One region of the Nocardioides hankookensis genome, then DNA from elsewhere that is predicted to be linked to it. Evidence: riboswitches for the same ligand, from Rfam matches in the RefSeq annotation. Region 1 holds a riboswitch; the other holds the start of a gene.
What was found. Region 1 has a riboswitch for cyclic di-AMP ahead of ACFPYL_RS22460 (C40 family peptidase). Riboswitches for the same ligand answer to the same signal wherever they lie in the genome.
Positions count from the first base shown of each region.

Region 1 (5,278 bases):
CGTCCTTGCCGCGACCGGAACGGCCGGTGGGGCCGGCGCCGGAGCGTCCGCCCGAGCCGCTACGACCACCCGAGCCACCACGCCCGCCGGAGCCAGAGCCGCGACCACCGGCGCCCGAGCCCGAGCGACCGGTGGCACCGGCACCCGAGCGGCCGGACGTGCCGGAGGTGGCGGACTTGCCGGCGGCGGTGGAGGCCGCACCGCTGCGTCCGAGGGTGCCGGCGCCGCCGGTGCGGGCCGAGCTGCCGATGCCGCGCACGGCACTCGACGCGGTGCCACGACCGGCCGTCGCGGCCGCGCCGCCCGAGCCCGGCAGCAGGCCACCGCCGCGGAGCGCGTTGGTGAGCTTGGCGCCGATCAGGCCGGCGGCCGCGCCGCCACCAGTCGCACCGAGGACACCGAGGCCAGGACCGGACGAGCCGGGTCCGGCGATCTCCGCACCGCCGATCGGGGTGCCCGGCATCGTCGTACCGCCGGCCACCGTCGGGTCGTAGGTGCCGGTGCCGTCGGTCCCGCCGGTGTTGTTGGGCACGTAGTCGACGGTCGTCGTCGGGTTGCGTGGCGGGTGCTTCGGCTCGGTGCCGGTGGTCCCGTGGCCCGGGTCGGCGTGGCCGCTGCCGATGGTCGCCGTCGACATCGGCCCGACCCCGGCGGAGCCGCCGCCAGACCGGCCGGGGGCGCTGCTGGGCGGCGGGGGTGGAGGCGGCGGGTCGGGCTCGCCGTGGATCTCCTTCATCGTCGCCGACGACTTGCCGAGGGCCTCGTCGAGCGCGTCGGCGTGGGCGCGCGCCTTCTCCTCCTGCGCGGCGAACGCGGAGGCGAAGGCCGACTCCTTCGACTTGCTCGTCGCCTCCTTGGCGAGCTCCTCGTCGGTCGCGTTGTTGCCGGGCGCCCGGTACGGCGTGGGCTCCGACATGTCCTCGAGCTTCGCCTCGTGGTCGATCGCGGTCTGGATCGCGTCGCCGGCGTGGCGGAGGGCGTGGTGGCCCTTGAGCAGGACCTGCGCCTTGGCCTCCATCGCGTCGGCGGACTTCTGGAAGGCGGCGTCGACGGCCGGGCCGGTCTCGCCACCGATCGCCCACTTGACGGTGCCGGCCGCGTTCCTGAGGTAGTCGCCCACCCCGGTGAGCACGTCACTGCACTTCTGCCACTCCGTGGCGGCGCCGTTCACCGCGCCCGGGTTGCCGCCGGTGACGGCCTTGGTCAGGCGCTCGGCCTGGGGTCCGCGCACCATCAGCCCTCACCTCCCGAGCGGTCACCGTGGAAGTTGTGCGAGTTGAGGTGGGACGCGGCGTCCGCGAGCTCGTTCTTGCGGCTCGGCGTCAGGTCGGCCGCGGCCTGGAGGTCGGTGTCGTTGAGGTGCCGCGAGAACTCGTTGAGGTTCGTCGCGTAGCCCCGCAGGCCCTCGACCATCTCCTCCAGCGCATCCTTCACGTGCTGGTGCGCGATGCTGACCTGGTTGTCGAGGTCGGAGCCGGCGTCCGAGCCGCCGAAGACCCCGTTGATCGTGGTCGGTCCGGCCTGGTGGATCTCACCGGCATGTGTCTCGAGGATGTCCCTGCACGAGTTCACCAGGGCTTCTGGCAGCCCCAGCATCGTCAGGATGTCCAGTGGTCCCGTCGTCATCTCAGCGCTTCCCCCGAAGAAAGAGTCCGTTCGCGCCGTAGCGCCCTCGTAGCCCCACCTCCCCCGTTGGCGCGGCGACAAAACCTCCCCGGCCCTGCTGCTCGTCCGGTTTCATCGCGCGCCCGCGCGGGGAAGGGTGACCACGACGTTCTCGGACCACCAGGAGGCACCGTGTCCCGCCCCCGTGCTGTCGTCGCCATCGCCGTCCTCGGCCTCACCCTCGCGCTCGCCGGGTGCAACGACGACGACCCCGGCACGAAGGCCGACCCCACCACGTCGCCCTCGGCGTCGTCCTCCGGCGACAGCACGTCCGCGTCGCCGTCCGACGACGCGTCACCGAGCGTGGCGCCGGCCACCGGGCCGCAGCTGAAGATGCCGAACGCGACGATGAACGCCCCGGAGGGCTACAAGAGGACGAAGAAGATCGTCGACTTCTCCGTCGACGCCTCGTCGCCCGACTTCACCAGCAGCGTCACCCTCATGGCCCTGGAGTACGCCGGCCCGACGTTGCCGCTGGACCTCATGTACGACGCCGTGAAGGACTCGTACGAGAAGAAGGGGTACAAGCGCCTGCCCGACCAGGAGATCGACGGCGTCACCTTCTACCACATCTCCGGCAAGAGGGACCGGTATGCCGTGGAGGACGTCTTCGCCGTCCGGGACAACGGCTATGAGACCACGATCCGCTACGCCCTGGACCCGAAGATCCCAGCGGCCGAGCGGGAGCAGCTGATCGCGGAGGGGCTCGCCTCCTTCAAGTTCAGCTGATCCCGCTCCCGCTCAGCGGCGGTGCCTCAGCGCCCGCGCAGGGTGCCCGGGAACCAGCTGTTGGTCCACACGGGGTCGGTGCGCACCCGGGTGCCGGAGTACGGCGCGTGCAGCACGAGCCGGCGACCGTGCTTCCAGCCGGCGTACACGCCGACGTGGTAGACGCCGCCACCGTCGGTGAAGAACATCAGGTCGCCGCGCTTCATGGCGCTGCGCGAGATGTGCCGCGCGAAGTGGGCCTGCGCCGAGGAGGTCCGCGGGATGCCGTGGATGCCGGCGCGGCGGAAGCTGTAGTAGGTCAGGCCGGAGCAGTCGAACCGGTTCGGGCCGGCCGCGCCGTACGCGTAGGGGTCGCCCTTCTGGGCGACCGCGGTGGTCATCGCGCGGAAGACCTTGGAGTGCTTGGGCCGGTGGTGCTTCGGCTTCGGGTGCTTCGCGGCGGCCGCGTGGGTCGCGGCGACGGCGGCGTGCGCGTCGGAGGTCGGCGCCGACGTGAGCAGGCCGACGGCGAGGGCGCCGCTGAGGGCGACCCGGACGCCGGTCCGGCCGCAGGCGCGGGCCAGGGTCGGCAGAGCTGTGGGCAGGGCAAGAGACATAGCGTGGTTTCCTTCCCACGCCTGCGGGGTTAGCTGTCGGGTTCGGGCAGGAAGGTGCCCGGCCGCCAGTCGGCGGCTTCACCCCGAGCGGCCGTGTGGCCGCGAAGGTGGATCCCCCACTCCTGCCCGTGCTGTTTCAGATCGTCGATCGGTCCGAGTGTCCGACCTGGCGGACCGGTACCGTGAGCGGGCAGGACTCGGCGTGCTCGGGGACCGGTGTGCTTGGTGCAATCGTCAACGACGGTAGCCACGCGAAAGTACGGATCACGATTCCACAAACGACGGTTTCCGTGGCGCAGGCCACATCCCCCGCGTGAAATCGTCGCCCAACTGGACGCAGATCACACAGTTCGAGCCGTGTAGTTCAGCCCAGGACGCGCCCGTCCTCGAGGCGTACGACGCGGTGCGCGACCTCCCAGACGCGCTGGTCGTGGGTCGCCACGAGCACCGCCGAGCCGGCCCGGGCGGCGTCCGCGAGGACCCCGATCACCTGGCCGACGTGGTCGTCGTCCTGGTGCCCGGTCGGCTCGTCGAGCACCGCGAGCCGCGGGTCGAGGACCAGCGCCCGGGCCACCGCGACCCGCTGCTGCTCGCCGAGCGAGGTGTCGGTGACCCCGCGCCGCGCGAACGCCACCAGGTCGAGGTCCTCGGCCAGCCGGGCGAACCGCTCGGCCGGGTCGACGCGGGCCCGGTGGGCCGGCAGCACGATGTTGTCCTCGACGGTCAGCCCCGCGAGCAGGCCGTGCTGCTGCGGCACCACGGCGATCATCGACCAGTCGGCGATCTCCGCGGTCGGGCGGCCGTCGAGGGTCGCGGTGCCGTGGTCGGGGTGCTCGATGCCCGCCGCGAGGTGGCAGACGGTCGACTTGCCGGAGCCCGACGGGCCGGCCAGGGCGACCAGCTCGCCCGGCTCGACGCGCACGGAGATGTCGTGGAGCACCTCGACGCGGCGCCCGCCCGCGCCGTACCCGTGGGCGACGCCGACCAGCTCGAGCGCGGTCACGACTCCCCCTCCGGCGCCCGCAGGCGTACGCCGTCGGCGTCGACCTCGACGATCACGCGGCGCGAGGGGAAGAGGTCGAGCACGGCCGGGGGCAGCTGGAGCCGGCCGGTCGCGTCGATGACGCCGGTGGTGTCGCGGCGGGTGGTCTCGCTGGAGAGCACGCCGTGGCGCAGTCGGAGCAGCCGGTCGGCGCGGTGCATGATCCGCTCGTCGTGGCTGCTGATCACCACCGCGACGCCGTCGGCGGCCGCGGCCAGCAGTGCGTCGACGACGACGTCGGCGTTGGCGTGGTCGAGCTCGGCGGTCGGCTCGTCGGCGACCACCAGCGCGGGTCGGCCGGCCAGGGCCAGCGCGACGGCGAGGCGCTGCTGCTCGCCGCCGGAGAGCGCGAGCGGCAGGTGGTCGGCGCGGTGCTCGAGGCCGACCGCGGTGAGGGCCTCGGCCGGGTCGCCGTCGGCGCCGCGCCACGACGAGACCTGGCGGAGCTGGTCGACGGCGCGCAGGTGCGGGAAGACCGCGAGCGCGGAGCGCTGCGGCACGAACCCGATCCGGCTGCGCCGCAGCCGGCGCAGGTCGCGGGTCGAGGCGGCGCCGATGTCGCTGCCCAGAACGGTCAGGGTGCCGGCGCTCGGCCGGTCGCGGGCGCCCAGCATCGTCAGCAGGCTGCTCTTGCCCGAGCCGGACGGCCCGGCGACGACGGTCAACGCGCCCGGGTGCACCTCGAGCCCGATGCCGCGCAGGGCATGGGTCTCCCCGGTCGCCGACCGGAAGACCTTGACCAGGTCCTCGCAGCTGACGGCGGGAGCGGACACGGTCTCAGCCACCACCACGAAGCACCTCCGCCGGATTGCGCCGGCTCGCGCGGCGGGTGCCGAGGAGCCAGGCGAGCAGCACCGTCACGACCAGCACGACGAGCAGGACGACCAGGTCCGCGACGCCGGGACGCGGGCGGGTGAGCGGCGGGATGGTCGCGGCCGCGTCGATGATGGTGGGGCCGAGCACCAGGACGGCGCCGGCGACCAGCGCGGCGAGGACGGCGGTCGCGACGGCGTACGCGACCTCCCAGGAGCGCGACCGGGCGAGCTCGCGCGACGACCAGCCCATCCGGGACAGCAGCACGTCGGAGACGGTGTCGCGGTCGGCCAGCCGGAGCGCGAGGACCAGTGCGCCGGCCAGGGCCAGCACGAGCATGACGACGCCGAGCGCGAGGACGTAGCCGGCGGCCCAGGTCGAGGCGATCAGCCCGTTGGAGATCGCCTCCTCGGCGGAGGTCACGACGTCGCCG
Region 1 is NZ_JBHSRJ010000009.1:589,217-594,494, forward strand. It holds gene ACFPYL_RS22445 (hypothetical protein) at 1-1,234, opposite strand, end outside; gene ACFPYL_RS22450 (hypothetical protein) at 1,234-1,626, opposite strand; gene ACFPYL_RS22455 (hypothetical protein) at 1,798-2,394, shown strand; gene ACFPYL_RS22460 (C40 family peptidase) at 2,421-2,990, opposite strand; cyclic di-AMP (ydaO/yuaA leader) riboswitch at 2,997-3,140, opposite strand; gene ACFPYL_RS22465 (ABC transporter ATP-binding protein) at 3,355-3,993, opposite strand; gene ACFPYL_RS22470 (ABC transporter ATP-binding protein) at 3,990-4,817, opposite strand; gene ACFPYL_RS22475 (hypothetical protein) at 4,810-5,278, opposite strand, start outside.

Region 2 (5,278 bases), on a different contig from region 1:
CCTGGCTGCGCGTCTCCGTCCCGCTGCTGGTCGGTGCGGCCCTGGTCGTGCCGGTGGTGGTGCAGGCCCAGGTGTTCCCCTACAACTACACGGTCCGCACGGTGCCCGCGATGCTGCTCGCGCCGACGGTCGCCGATCACTGGGCCGACTTCGAGCTGCCGACCGACTACTGGCGCACGAGCGTCCGCGAGCTCGCGCCCGAGGTGCCGCAGGGCGGTTGGGTGACCTGTCAGCCCAACGGGTCTGGCGCCGACTTCATGCGCTGGTCCAACGACGGCCACGAGGACTGCACGACGGACCCGATCGGCCCGCTCGCGCCGTACGACGGCCTGCGCAGCGGCACCTGGCCCGCGCCCGAGACGGAGTTCCTCGCCGTGATGAGCGGCGTCGACCGGATCGGCGCCAACTGCACCCGCGTCGCCGACGTCACCCGGCGGATGTGGTGGCGCACCATGACGATGTCGTACGTCGCGACCTGCGACCTGGTCACGACCGACTACCCGGCCGGCGGGCTGCGGTTCACCAGCGACGGCAACGGCGGCTCGGCCCTGCTGGGCGGCTGGAGCGGCGGCCACGTGGAGCCGGGCGTCGGGCTGTCGCGGGAGTCGGGGCAGATCGGCTTCACGCTGCCGGAGTGGGCGCGCGGCGGGGACCTGGTCGTCGTGCTCGACGTCGAGGGTGGCCACGGCGTCAGCCTCGAGGTCAACGGCGAGGCTGTGCCCGTCGCGGGCGACGGCTCGACGCTGCGCGCCGCCGTCCCGGCCGCGCTCGCGGCGCAGGACGGCGAGGGGCGGCTGCTGGTCCGGGTGCGCGACGCCGACCACGACGTCCGGGTGCTCGGCCTGCAGCTCGAGGAGGGGACCGTCCGGTGAAGCGTCTCTACGTCTGGTCCGTGCACACGCTGCGCTCGGTGCTCGCGGCGACCGGCGTTCTCGCCGTCCTCGACCGCGCGGCCGGCCGGTCCCGCAGCGGCCTGTGGGTGCGGTCGCTGCTCGCGGTCTACGACGCCGACGACATGTTCCGCCTCGGCGTGCCCTGGTGGACCTTCGACGCGATCGACGTCGTCGACGACTTCCTCCGCACCCGCCCGCGGGCCCGGGTGCTGGAGTGGGGGTCCGGCGCCTCGACGCTGTGGCTCGCGACCCGGGCGGCGGCGGTCGCCAGCATCGAGCACGACGCCGCCTGGGGCGGCCGGATGGCCCGCGAGCTGAGCGCGCGCGACCTCGACAACGTGCACCTCCTCGTCGTCGAGCCGCGCCGCGGCCCCGGCGGGGTCACCTCCGCCAAGCCGGGCTTCGCGGGCCTCGACTTCACGGCGTACGCCGACGCGATCGACCGGGTCGACGGCGAGTTCGACCTGATCGTGATCGACGGCCGGGCCCGCGAGGCGTGCCTGGTGCGCGCCCTGGACCGGCTCGCGGACGGCGGCCTGATCCTCTTCGACAACGTCGACCGGGCCCGCTACCGCGACGCCATCGAGGCGCTCGGGACGCGGCTGCACGTGACCTGGACCCGCGGCGTCACGCCGTCGCTGCCCTACCCCACCCGGACCGCCGTGATCGCCGTACCCCGCCGCGAGGTGTCCGCATGACCCGCGGGCGGCTCATGGACGTGCTCCGCTGGGTCTTCCTGGCGGCCGTCCTGGGGTTCGCGTTCTGGGGCCTGCACGACCGCGGCGGCGAGCTGCTCGACACGGTGCACCGCACGTCGGTCGTCGGGCTCGTGGTCGCCGCGGCACTCGTGCTGGCCGGGCTGCTGGTCACCAGCGTCGCCTGGCTGCGCCTGCTCGCCGGCTACGGCCACCGGATGCCGCCGGGGGAGGGCCAGCGGGTCTTCTTCGTGGGCCAGCTCGGCAAGTACATCCCCGGCTCCGTCTGGTCGATGGGCGCGCACGCCGACCTGGCCCGCGGCTTCGACGTGCCGATGCGGGTCACGGTCGGCACCTCCCTGATGTTCCTCTGGCTCAACCTCGCCACCTCCGGCCTGGTCGCCGGCATGCTCGCCGTCTCCGGCTGGTGGACGCCCGGGCTGCCGACGTGGCTGGTCGTCCTCGGGCTCGTCGGCTGCGTCGTCGGCCTCACGCCCCCGGTCGTCGAGCGGGTCGGCTCCCGGCTGGCGGGCGGCTCCGGCCACCTGCGCCTCTCGCCCGGCGCCGTCGGCGTCCTCGTCGGGCTGATGGCGGTCACCTGGACCTGCTACGCCGCCGCGATGATCGCGCTCGCCCCGAGCCCGTCGGTGGACCTCTTCCCGGTCGCCGCCGGGGCGTTCACGACGGCGTACGCCGTGGGCGTGCTGGTCGTGCTCGCCCCCGCGGGCATCGGTGCCCGCGAGGTCACCCTGGTCGCGCTGCTCGCGCCGGTCACCGGCGTCACCACGGCCACGGCGCTGGCGCTGCTGACCCGCGCGCTGCTCACCGGCGGCGACCTGCTCCTGGCCTTCCTCGCGTGGGCAGTCGTGCGCGCGACACGCCGGAGGGCCGTCGTGCCGGACCCCACTGTCGGTGGCGGCTGGGAGCGTTCCTGACATGAGCACGAGAATCGACTGCGACACCTGCGAGGTGCGCGGGCTGCACTGCCACGACTGCGTGGTCACGGTGCTGCTGGGCCCACCCCCCGAGCTGACCTTCGACGACGACGAGCAGCGCGCGCTCGACGTCCTGGCCGAGAGCGGGCTGGTCCCGCCGCTGCGACTGGTGCGGCCGGTGGACCCGCCGCACATGGAGTCCGCCTGAGTGACTGGTGGGGCGGATGTGACCTGTGTGACAGGTGGCCACCCGATTCGGCAGGGCCGCGCACAAACTCCTTGCAAATTTACGGCGCGTTGCCGATGGAGAGTTTGGCGACAGTGGGGGCGCAGACTAACCTCAGTCGCTCAGGTGGCCGAGGACGTGCATCACTCAGGTGCGCGCGGCCACCGCGCTGAGTCCGGGCCCGTCGACCTGTCGGAGGCCCGGAGCCGGGGAACCATCGGTAGCGGGCCCGCCCGCTGCCAGGGGTGAATCCCTGTGACGGCGGTGGCACTCGGGCCACCTCGGAGCGGGGTAGGGCAAATGTCGTGCCCGAATCCGTCAGCTCACCCGGTAGGCGTACGACGTCACAAGGAGAACGCCCGCCCGTGCAGAAGAGCCGCAAGCGACTCATCACGATGCTGTCGGGTGGCGCCATGATCGCCGCTGTCGGCTTCATGCCGACCACGCCCGCCCAGGCCGAGCCCAGCATCGACGACGTCCAGAAGCGCGTCGACAAGCTCTACCACGAGGCGGAGCAGGCGCAGGAGCGCTACAACGACGCCAAGCTCGAGCTCAAGGACCTCCAGGGTGACCTGGACTCCCTGAAGGCCGACCAGGACCGCCAGGACGACGCCTTCGAGGAGGTCCGCGGCCAGGTCCAGGACTCGGTCGTGCGGCAGTACGAGGGGCAGAGCCTCTCCACCGTCGGCCAGGTCGCCCTGTCCGACGACCCCCAGTCCTTCCTCGCGCAGCTCTCGACGATGTCGGCGTTCAACGACCTCCAGTCGCAGCTGTTCGACAAGTACGCCACCGAGGCGCAGGCGCTGAGCATCCGCCAGAGCGCCACCGAGAAGCGCGCCGCCGACGTCGCTGAGACCGAGAAGGTCCTGGCGAAGGAGAAGTCGGTCGTCGACGACAAGCTCGCCGAGGCGCAGGCCGTGCTCGGCGACCTCAAGGAGAAGGAGCGCGAGGAGATGCTCTCGCGCGGCGTCGTGCGGCTCCCGTCCGACGTCCCGGTCTCCGGTCGTGCCGCCGCCGCGGTCCAGTACGCGCTCGCCCAGGTCGGCAAGAGCTACGTGTACGGCGCCGCCGGCCCGAGCGCCTTCGACTGCTCCGGCCTGACGATGATGGCCTGGGCCCAGGCGGGCGTCGGCCTGCCGCACTCCTCGAGCGCGCAGTACAGCACCGGCCCGCACATCGCGGAGTCCGACCTGCAGCCCGGCGACCTGGTCTTCTACTACAGCCCGATCAGCCACGTCGGCATGTACATCGGCAACGGCATGATCGTGAACGCCGAGAACCCGAGCTCGGGTGTTCGCGTCACGAGCCTGCACGCCATGCCGTACGTCGGTGCGGTGCGCCCCGGCTAGGAGCCACCCGGCAGAATGCCGGGGTGAGCGTCACGCCAGATCAGCCTCGAGAGGCCGGTCGCCCGCGTTGGTGGGTGGCCGGCCTCTCGCTGTGCCTGCTGGTCGCCTCCGCCCTGCTCGCCTGGTCGCTCACCCACGACGACACGTACGTCGCGCCGGCGCCGCGCGCCGCCCGCCCCAGCGTCGAGCCGACGCTCGCGACCACGACGCTCGCGGCGTTCGAGACGGCAGTGCGTGAGCGCGACCAGGACGCCGCCCGCGCGCTGGCGCCGGCGGGCGACCCGGCCGCGGGCGACACGTTGGCGGCACTGGTCGCCAACGCGGACGCGCTGGACGTCGGCGACTTCACGTTGCGCTACGTCGACGACGACGGTGCGCCCACCTCCGACGGTGCCTGGGACGCCGCGGTCGACGCGACCTGGCGGTTCCGGGGCTTCGACACGGTCTCCGGCCGCGCCGAGGTGGACGTGCACCTGGTCGACGACGGCAACCGGGTCGCGCTGGCCGGGTTCGGCGGTGGCGGGCGGGTCTCGCCGGTCTGGCTGTCCGGGCCGGTGCAGGTACGGCGCACGCCCTCGACACTCGTGGTCGTCGCAGGCTCCTCCGACGTCGCCGACGACTACGCCGCGCGCGCCGAGGCGGCCGTGCCGGTCGTGCGCCGGGTGCTGCCGAGCTGGCGCCGCGGCCTGGTGGTCGAGGTGCCCGCGTCCGTGGACGCGCTCGAGGCCGCGCTGGGCGCGAAGGAGGGCGACTACGACCAGATCGCGGCGGTCACGACCTCGGCCGACGGCTCGAGCGCGCCGAGCTCGCCGGTGCACGTGTTCGTGAACCCCGACGTCTTCGGCAGCCTGCGACCGACCGGCGCCCAGGTGGTGATGAGCCACGAGACCACCCACGTCGCGACCGGCGCCTGGGACAGCCGCACGCCGTTGTGGCTGCTCGAGGGGTTCGCCGACTACGTGGCGCTGCGCGACGTGGACCTGCCGGTGGACCGGTCGGCCGCCCAGATCATCGCCGCCGTACGACGAAGCGGCGCGCCACGCCGGCTGCCCGACGAGGGGGCGTTCGGCACCCGGACGCCGCACCTCGGCGCGACGTACGAAAGCGCCTGGCTGGCGTGCCGCGAGATCGCGCAGGAGACCAGCGAGGCGGACCTGGTGGCGTTCTACCGGGCCGTCGA
Region 2 is NZ_JBHSRJ010000004.1:876,064-881,341, forward strand. It holds gene ACFPYL_RS10650 (hypothetical protein) at 1-872, shown strand, start outside; gene ACFPYL_RS10655 (class I SAM-dependent methyltransferase) at 869-1,591, shown strand; gene ACFPYL_RS10660 (lysylphosphatidylglycerol synthase domain-containing protein) at 1,588-2,523, shown strand; gene ACFPYL_RS10665 (hypothetical protein) at 2,525-2,731, shown strand; cyclic di-AMP (ydaO/yuaA leader) riboswitch at 2,917-3,088, shown strand; gene ACFPYL_RS10670 (C40 family peptidase) at 3,115-4,098, shown strand; gene ACFPYL_RS10675 (hypothetical protein) at 4,122-5,278, shown strand, end outside.
Region 2: it holds a riboswitch for cyclic di-AMP, as region 1 does, so the genes downstream of both, ACFPYL_RS10670 (C40 family peptidase) here and ACFPYL_RS22460 (C40 family peptidase) in region 1, are expected to answer to the same signal.